2 regions of the Methylobacterium oryzisoli genome follow, and region 2 is predicted to be linked to the other one. Evidence: riboswitches for the same ligand, from Rfam matches in the RefSeq annotation. Region 2 holds a riboswitch; the other holds the start of a gene.
What was found. A riboswitch is a leader RNA that binds a small molecule or an ion and turns the genes downstream of it on or off. The one in region 2 is predicted to bind cobalamin.
Positions count from the first base shown of each region.

Region 1: another riboswitch for cobalamin. It lies ahead of ACKUB9_RS06720 (TonB-dependent siderophore receptor); the one in region 2 lies ahead of ACKUB9_RS21045 (CbtB domain-containing protein).

Region 1 covers NZ_JBKIBX010000005.1:8,780-13,325, forward strand. Annotated here, with positions in the region: gene ACKUB9_RS06720 (TonB-dependent siderophore receptor) at 1-1,268, opposite strand, end outside; cobalamin riboswitch at 1,296-1,502, opposite strand; gene ACKUB9_RS06725 (hypothetical protein) at 1,737-2,408, shown strand; gene ACKUB9_RS06730 (sigma-70 family RNA polymerase sigma factor) at 2,416-3,165, opposite strand; gene ACKUB9_RS06735 (CsbD family protein) at 3,350-3,553, opposite strand; gene ACKUB9_RS06740 (hypothetical protein) at 4,035-4,337, shown strand; gene ACKUB9_RS06745 (hypothetical protein) at 4,408-4,546, shown strand, end outside.
Region 2 covers NZ_JBKIBX010000024.1:33,760-38,305, forward strand. Annotated here, with positions in the region: gene cobW (cobalamin biosynthesis protein CobW) at 1-514, opposite strand, end outside; gene ACKUB9_RS21035 (DUF1636 family protein) at 511-882, opposite strand; gene ACKUB9_RS21040 (CbtA family protein) at 879-1,610, opposite strand; gene ACKUB9_RS21045 (CbtB domain-containing protein) at 1,651-1,827, opposite strand; cobalamin riboswitch at 1,859-2,055, opposite strand; gene cobU (bifunctional adenosylcobinamide kinase/adenosylcobinamide-phosphate guanylyltransferase) at 2,129-2,677, shown strand; gene cobO (cob(I)yrinic acid a,c-diamide adenosyltransferase) at 2,680-3,288, shown strand; gene ACKUB9_RS21060 (GGDEF domain-containing protein) at 3,335-4,516, opposite strand.

The DNA of each region.
Region 1 (4,546 bases), on a different contig from region 2:
AAGCCCAGCAGCACGGTGTGGCCGATCCCGGCCGTGTCGAAGCGCCCCACCAGCTCGGCCTGCCCGATCGCCACGTCCCAGCGGTAATCCCGGTAGTTGCGGTCGCGCGAGACCGTGCGGTTGTCGGCCGCGATGGCGCGGATCTCGGCCGATTCGCCCTCCAGCGTGCCGGTGTTGAAGGAGGTGGCGAGCCGCATCTGCCAGTCGGCGTCGAAGCGGTGGTCGACGCGCACCTGCATGGTGTCGTTGGTCTGATAGGTGCTCTGGCCCGGCTCGCCGAGGAAGCGCGAGATCGGCAGGACGCCGAGCTGCCGGTTGATCGCGATGACGCCGCGATCGAACACGATGCGGTTGCGCAGGAACTCGGTCTCGACGGTGATCGTCGTGTCCGGCGTCACCTGCCAGCTCACGACCGGGGCGACGAGGAGCCGGTCGCCGTCCACGAAATCGCGAAAACTTCTTTGGCGCCCGGCCGCGAGGTTGAAGCGGTAGAGGAGCGTGCCGTCCTCGTTGAGCGCGCCGCCGGAATCCACCGTGCCGCGGACCTGCCCGAACGAGCCCCAGAGCCCGCCCATCTCGACGAAGCGCTCGCGCGTCGGCTGCTTGGTGATGATGTTGACGAGGCCGCCGGGATCGCTGCGCCCGAACAGGCCGCCGCCGGGGCCCTTCAGCACCTCGATCCGCTCGACGTTCTGGGTGTCGGGCGGGGGCGGGAAGCCGCGGTTGAGCGGGAAGCCGTTCTTGTAGAGTTCGGAGGTGGTCACGCCGCGGATCGCGTAGCTGAAGATGGTCAGGCCGCCGAAGTTGTTCTGCTGGGCCACGCCGGGCGTGTAGGCGAGCACCCGGTCGACGCGGGTGGCGTTGAGGTCGGTGATGACCTCGCGCGGGGCGACCGTCACGACCTGCGGCACGTCGCGCTGGGGCGTGTCCGTCTTCGTGCTGCTGACGGCCCGGTCGGCGCGGAAGCCGGGCGTCGGCCCGATCAGCCCGATGGATCCCGCCGCTACGGGCGTCGCCGAGGAGCGGCCCTCCACCGCGATCTCGTCGAGGGCGATGGTCGCGTCCTGCGCCCGCGCCTCGGTGCCCGCCGCGCCGAGCGCCAGGGCGGCGACGGCCCAGCACCGGCCGCGGGGCCGGGACGGTCGCACGGCGATGCGCGATGCGGGACGCTGGACCAGGGGACGGGCACTCACTGACGCGCTCGCGGTTGTCGAGCGGGGTGCCGGGCGGTCGCAGGCGGGGCGGGCGCGAGGCGCCGCGTCGTCCATGCGCCGGCCCGGGGCACCCCGCCCGAGAGACGTGACCGTGCCAAGGCAGGTCTCCTGGCTCGCGGGTCGTCGCGCCCGCCTGGCCTTCCCGGTGCGGAGCACCAGTGGCCGGGGCGGCAGGCGCTCGCCGCTCACAGTTGCGGGGGCAGCTTCGGCTCGGCTCGCGGGAGCCCACCGAATTCCCTCTTCGCTCACGGGCGCAACCCCGTGAGAACCTTGACGATCGGACAGTCACTCCGCCGCCGCCCGGGGTCAATCGGCGGGGAGCGGTTTGTAACAGTGTTACATTCTCTGTGTCCTCAGGAGCACAGCCGTCCGGGCTGCGCACCGGGCGCCCGGGCGGCGCGCCGGGGATTCCGTGAACCGCGCGGGCCGGGTCGGGCGGGTTCGGAGCGGCTGCCACAACATGACCATCAATGGTTGCCACCCAGATATCGCTCGCCTTCCGCGTGTATCTGGATCGTATCCATGCCGCCGCTCTTCTTCCTCCATCTTCCCAAGACGGGTGGGACCAGCCTGCGCTACACCGCCCACGAGGTCTTCCCGCAGGAGAAGATCTTCATGCTGTATGGGAAAGATAGCCCGACGACCCATCCCTTCGCCAACGACGTGATGTACTGCCGGCAGGGGATCGCGATCGGCGAGCAGCTGCGACTGATCTCGGATTACCTGATCGAGCACGAGATCGCGTTCTATTCCAGTCACATGAGCGCGGCGTATCTGCCGTGCTTCGATCCCGGGCGGGCATTCTCGCTGTTTCGCGAACCCTACGACCAAGTGCTGTCCTACTACGTCTTCCAGAAGAAGCACGGCCGAACGACCCAGAGCCTCGAGGCGTTCATCGAGGAGCCGCGCAACCAGAACGTTCAGACGCATTCCTTCGGCAGCGCAGACTTGGAGCGGATCGCCCTCGTCGGCATCCTGGAGGAGTACGAGGCTTTCGTGGCGCGGCTGAATCAACGCTTCGGCCTGTCGTTCCAGGCCGTGCACAAGAACGCCCGCAGTCTCGCCTCGCGCCTCATCGGGCCGAAGCCGAGCCCGGCCCTGCGCGCCTATATCGAGCGGCTGAACGCCTCCGACATGGATCTCTACCGCCGCGCGGCGTCGCGCTGGTCCCTGCTCGCGCGCGAGGCCGCCTGAGCGGGCGTCAGCCCTCCAGCGCCATCACGCCGCCATTGGCGATGACAGAGCGGGTGAGCCGGTCGGCGCCGAGTTCGCCGCCCGAATAGCCGAGCAGCTCGGCGAGCCGGTCGCGGGCGCGGCAGACCCGGCTCTTCACGGTGCCGACCTTGCACTGCATCAGGGCGGCGGCGTCCTCGTAGGAAAGATCCCCGACCGCGATCAGCAGCAGCGCCTCGCGCTGCTCGGCCACGAGCTTGTTGAGCGCCGCTTGGAGGTCCTGCACGTCGAGCCGGTCGCCCTGGTTGGGCGCTGTGGTGAGACGGGACGAGTAGACGCCCTCGCCGTCCTCCACCTCCCGCGAGCGCTTGCGGTGCTCGGAGTAGAAGGCGTTGCGCATGATCGTGAACAGCCACGCGCTGAGGTTCGTGCCGTCCTCGAACCGGTTGCGGCTCTGCCAGCCCTTGAGCAGGGTGTCCTGCACGAGGTCGTCGGCCCGGGCCGGATTGGCCGTGAGGGTGAGGGCGAAGCGGCGCAACGCCGGGGCGGCCGCCAGGAGGTCGTCGCGGAAGCGGTCCTCCTTCGGCGCGCCGAGCGCGGCCAGCGCGGCGTCGAGCCGGCCGATCAGGCCGGTGAAGGCGGCCGGCGGCTCGATCTCGCCGAGCGCCGCGTAGGCGTCGCGCAGCTGGCGTCCGAGATGCTCCTGCACGGCGGGTGGCAGGGTCGGGGGCGATGCCGGGGCGGGCTTGGTCCGCCCGGTGGGAGATGAGTCGGTCATCGGTCTGCACGCTGGCGCGGGGTTCCGGCAAGCTAGACCATAAATGTGCGCAGCGCGAGGGCGAATCGCCACTCACAGGTGCGCGATCGCACATGATAATTGATAAAACAGAGGCCGATCCCCAGGGGATGCGGGGATCGGCCTCGCTCTTAGGGCCGGACGGACCAGCCGTCCGGCCATCGCATCAGAGCTTGCTCTTCACCGTGTCGGCGGCGTTCTTGATGCCGTCCTTGGCATCGCCGACCGTCTTCTGGGCCTCGCCCTTCATTTCCTGGGCCTTGCCCTCGGCCTTCAGCTTCTCGTCACCGGTGACGTTGCCGATGCCCTGCTTGACGTTGCCGGCCGCCTCGTTGGCGAGACCCTTGATCTTGTCCGTCGTGCTGCTCATCGGAAACTCCCTTAGGTCCGAGCGGTGCCCGGTTCAGGACAGACGAACGGTCGGGCCTCCGGATGGTTCCTCAGTTCCCAGGAGAAAGACGCGGGCCGCTGCGATGTCGGGTCATCGAACAGCCACTCAACCGGCCCCGGAAGAAAAGCTGCGATTGTAGATCTGCATCGGAATAGGTTCGGTGTTACTGATTGTATCTGTAAGTTTTATCCATGTATCCAACAATTTTGCTTGGCGATAGGCAATGATGCTGGAAATCAAAAATCCATCTGCTATAGAATACTCAACATATCAGATGGGAGGAATAAGATGACCCAGGAAAAAAGCAGGATTTCGGATCGAATGTCGCGTTCCTTTGGATCATATTCGCCCGATCGGGGTTCTCGGTGGCGCGCTCTGGGGTCGGGATGTGTTTTGGTGCTGCAAGAATTCTAGGTGGGCGTGATGGATGGCAGAGTGCCCAGGGACACCGGAAGCGGAAATGATCGGCGAAACTGAAGAGCCGGATGACGGTTGGAGCGGTCAGGAGACGCCCGCCGTCGCTCAGATCGTCGGTCGGGACCTTCAAAAATCGGAACTTCGCTACGACTGGAAGACCGGCGAGGGGTACATTGCCCTCTCGCAAGGGATCCCGCCCGGCTTCGCCGACATCGCCAAACCGCTGACAGAGAGTGTCTCGCGCCAGTTGCGCACCGGCAACGACGCCTCGCGGCCGCCGGACAGGCCCCCTCTTCTACCGCTGACGCGAATACTGGCTGCCAAGCCGGGCATGGAGTTGGCGTGAGAGGGCGACGTTCCAGGAAGCGGACTCCGTCAAGTGGCAGGCCTGGGATGAGGTTCAGTCGCGGCTGCACATGCGGCCCAGGGGCGTCGGGGTCACGCGCTGCGGGGAGGGGTACGGGCTGAAGGTCGTGCTGCCCCGGGTCCCGGACGACCTGCCGCCCGCCTTCCTCCTGGGCGTTCCGGTGACGTACGATGTCGACCGGGATGGCC
Region 2 (4,546 bases):
CGAAAACCTCCTCCAGCGGGTTGTCGTGGTCGACCGATTGGTCCGCGGCGCGCTGGGCCGCCAGCGCCTCGGGATCGTCCGCGAAGGCGCCCGCGGCCACGGCCGGTCCGTCCACCACCGCCACCACGCCGTCCACCGTCACCCGCGAGCGGATCGCCGGCCAGTTGAAGGCCTGGACGAGGGGTTTCGGCAGTGCGAGGCCGGAGGTCTCGATCAGGATGTGCTCGGGCGGCTCGGGGCGGTCGAGCAGGCGGTTGAGGGCCGGCACGAAATCGTCCGCCACGGTGCAGCAGATGCAGCCGTTCGGCAGCTCCACCACCGCGTCCTCGTCGCAGCCCGGCACCCCGCAGGAGGCCAGCAGCGAGCCGTCGAAGCCGACATCGCCGAACTCGTTGACGATGATCGCGAGGCGCCGTCCGTCGTTGTGCTCGACCACGTGGCGCACCAGCGTCGTCTTGCCGGCCCCGAGGAAGCCCGTGACGATCGTGCAGGGAATTTTTTGGAGGATCGTCATGCGGACCTGACCGGGGCGGGAGGGATGCGGGCGACGACGCCCTTGCGGAAGGCCTCGGGGCGCTCGCGCCAGGGCACGAGGCCGTCCGGCGTCGCGGCGTAGCGCGCGAGCCCGTCGAGGATGGTGTCGGCGGCGCTCAAAGGATCGAGGTCGCCGTACACGTAGGTCCAGCGCCCCGGCGAGGCGACCGCCACCGTGCAGGGCCGCTTGCAGACGGACAGGCACTCGACGGCCTCGACCGCGACGGGCGCGCCGCGCTCCGCCAGGGCCGCGGTGAGCGCGTCGAGGAGCCGGGCGCCCGCGCGGGGGCCGTCCGGGTCGTCGCCGGCGGCCCGGCAGGTGGTGCAGACGTAGAGGGTGAGGCTCATGCGGCGGCTCCCGCCCGGCCGCGCGCCACCGCCTCCCAGGCCCAGCCGAAGGCGAGTCCGAGCACGGCCCAGAACGCGAAGGACACCGCGAGGGAGCGGGCGGCGAACTGCGCCGCCATCGCGGCCGGCAGCGCGCCGCCGCCCTCCCCGGCATGCGGCGCCCCCCAGAGGTGCGGCGCCACGATCAGCACGAGGGCGAGCGCGGCGGCGAAGACCCCGCGGCGGGTCGCCAGGAGGTAGAGCCCCGCGCCGGTCGCCAGCGCGGTGGCGAGCCACCATGCCTGGCGCAGCTCCAGCGCCTCGCCGCCCATGCCGGGCAGTTCCGGCGGCAGGCCGATGGCGGGCGCGAGGCTCGCGGCGAGGAAGCCCCCCACCGCGAAGCGCAGGCCCTCGCCCGGCGTGATCCGCCGCCCGTCCGCGACCAGGATCGCGCCGAGGAGGAGCGCGTAGCCGACGCCGCTCACCAGCGTGGCGAGCGCCGTGAAGGCGAGGCGCGGCAGGCCGGGGCCGGGCTGCCACGCCTCCGCCGCGGGCGCGGCCTCGGCGGAGGAATGGCCGGAATGGGCCAGGATGATCAGCGGTGCCGCCTGCGCGTGCGGGGCGCTGCCCTGCTCGTAGCGCTCGGCCCGCAGGATCAGCGGCGAGGTCAGGGCGAATTGCAGCCCCGAGGCCACGCAAGCGGCGAGGAAGCCGGCGACCAGGGCCGCCGACAGCAATCGGATCGTCATGATGGGAACCCTGCGGGGAGCCGGGAGGCCCGGCCCGGCGTCAGTGGCAGGGGAAGTTGTGGGCGTGGCGCCAGTCGTGGGCCGCGTTGTGGAGCGCGGCGGCCGGCGAGAACCCGGACACGAAGAGCAGGCCCAGGCCGAGGAAGCCGGCGACGAGCACCGCGGTCAGCCGCTCGCCGGCGAGCGCGGGGGAGAGGGTACGGGTGATGGCGACCATGACGAACTCCTGCCGCCCCGCCGGCGGCGTCGAGAGGATGCGGGTGACGGCAGGTCTCCTGGCTCGCGGCGTTCTTCGCATCCCACCGCCTTCCCGGATCGCTCCAGTGGCCGAAGGCGGGCGCGCGCCGCTCACAGTTGCGGGGGCAGCCGCGGCTCCCGGAGCGGATCTCCGTCCCGCGTTCCCTTTTCACCTCGTCGCCGAGGCACCGTCGGGCGCGACCGTAGCGACAAGGACCCGGGCTTGCAATCCGCGCCCGGCCGCCCGAGAGGGTTTCGGGGCTGGACTTGAGGGGCAGGTGGTGGCGCAGGACGGATCGGGAACGCCGCGGCTCACCCTGGTGCTCGGGGGCGCCCGCTCGGGCAAGAGCGCCTACGCGGAACGCCTGATCGAGGCGCTGCCCCCGCCCTGGCTCTACGTCGCGACGGCGCAGGCCTGGGACGACGAGATGCGGGCGCGCATCGCCCAGCACCGCGCCCGGCGATCCGGCGGCTGGGAGACCCGGGAGGCGCCGCGCGACCTCGCCGGAGTGCTGGACGGTACGGAGCCCGGCCGGCCGGTGCTGGTGGATTGCCTGACCCTGTGGCTCACCAACGCCCTGCTGGCCGAGGCCGACCGCTCAGAGGCCGGTCTGGCCGCCGAGACCGCCGCCCTGGTCGAGGCCTGCGCACGCCATCCCGGCCCGCTGGTGCTGGTCTCGAACGAGGTCGGCCTCGGCATCGTGCCGGACAACGCGCTCGCCCGGCGCTTCCGCGACGAGACCGGGCGGCTGCACCAGCGCCTCGCGGCGCTGGCCGACCGGGTGGTGCTCACCGTGGCGGGGCTGCCCCTCGTCGTGAAGGGAGAGTGAGAATGGAGACCGACGAGGAGGCCGCGCGCCACCGCGCCAAGATGGCCAAGCGCAAGGCCGTGCAGGACGCGGAGGTGGCGGGCAAGACGGTCGAGAAGGGCCTGCTCATCGTCCATACCGGCCCCGGCAAGGGCAAGTCGACGGCGGCCTTCGGGCTGATGCTGCGGGCGCTCGGCCGCGGCTGGCGCGTCGGCGTCGTGCAGTTCATCAAGGGCGCCTGGGAGACCGGCGAACGCTTCGCCCTCGACCGCTTCGGCGATCAGGTGGCGTGGCACACGATGGGCGAGGGCTTCACCTGGGAGACGCAGGACCGCGCCCGCGACGTGGCGGCGGCCGAGGCCGCCTGGGCGCAGGCCCGGCGGCTGATGGACGATCCCACCATCCGCCTGCTGATCCTCGACGAGCTCAACATCGCGCTGCGCTACGACTACCTGCCGCTCGACGCGGTGGTGGCGGCGCTGAGCGCCCGCCGGCCCGATCTCCACGTCGTGGTCACGGGCCGCAACGCCAAGCCGGAGCTGATCGCCGCGGCCGACCTCGTCACCGAGATGGCCGTCGTCAAGCACCACTTCGCGGCGGGCGTGAAGGCCCAGGAGGGGATCGAGTTCTGATCCTCCCGCCCTTCCCTCGCCGGATCGGCGCGAGGCGCTTCTCGCGTCAGCCGTCGAAGGCGTAGCGGTTCCGTCCCCGGCACTTGGCTTGGTAGAGCGCGCGGTCGGCCGCCGCGAAGATCGCCTCCCGGGGGGAGCCGGATCCCGCCGGCTTGAGGGCGATGCCGACGCTGATGGTCACCACGCCCACCCCGTCCGAGCGGCTCGGATGGGGAAGGCCGAGCGCCTCCACGGCCTGCACGAGGCCGGCCGCGAGGCGGGCGGCCTCCGGCGCATCGGCGTCCCGCACCGCGAAGATGAACTCCTCCCCGCCGAAGCGGGCGAACAGCGTGTCGGGACCCGGGGCGAACCCCGCGAACAGCGCCGAGACCCGGCACAGGCAATCGTCGCCGGCCGGGTGGCCCAGCGTGTCGTTGAACAGCTTGAAGTGGTCGATGTCGATCATCATCAGGGCGGCGGACCGGTCGTCGGCGAACCAGCGCCCGAGGGTGCTGTCGAGGGAGCGCCGGTTGGGCAGCCCGGTCAGGGCGTCGGTGCGCGACAGGTCCTGGTAGCGCCGGCGCGCCGCCTCCGCGGCCTCCGAGTCGAGGCGCGCCGCGAGCGCCGTGAGGTAGTCGCGGCAGCGGCGTCGCTCCATCCGGTGGTTGGCGTAGAGGCTGAACAGGCAGCCGGTGGCGATCTGGAGCACGAAGGCGCCGCGCAGGCCGGGATCGAGGCCGGCCTTCGTCGCGGCCGCCAGCGCGGCGCTCGCGAAGGCCACGGCCGTGAAGACGACCGCCTGGGGAAAGCGAAGGGCGAGCAGCATGTTGCCGTAGAAGAGAGTCAGCGTGAACTCGCCGAACGTGTAGGCGCCGAGGGGCGCGTCCGTGAGCCAGAACAGCAGGACCGGGATCAGGAATGCATCGATGATCCCGATGAGGGCGATCGTCTCGCGCCAGGCCGGACCGACGCGGCCGACGAGCCACGCGACCAGCAACGCGATGGGGCTGACGACGAGCAGGCGCGCCGCCACCGACCAGGCCAGGATGTCCGGCATCAGGATGATGCTGGTGAGGTTGTACGCGTTGTAGAGGATCAGGCCGATCAGGATGGTCTGGCGCAGGGCCGCGACGCGATCCCGTCCGTGCTCCGCCTCATGCCGCTCGGCGACCCGCGGGTCGAATCGCAGGAGCCAGTCGAGGCGCGCCGCCGGGGCTGTTCCGTGGAGTTCGGCGGCTGTGAGGCCCATCGCGGCGGTATCGTCCAAGGATCGATCACT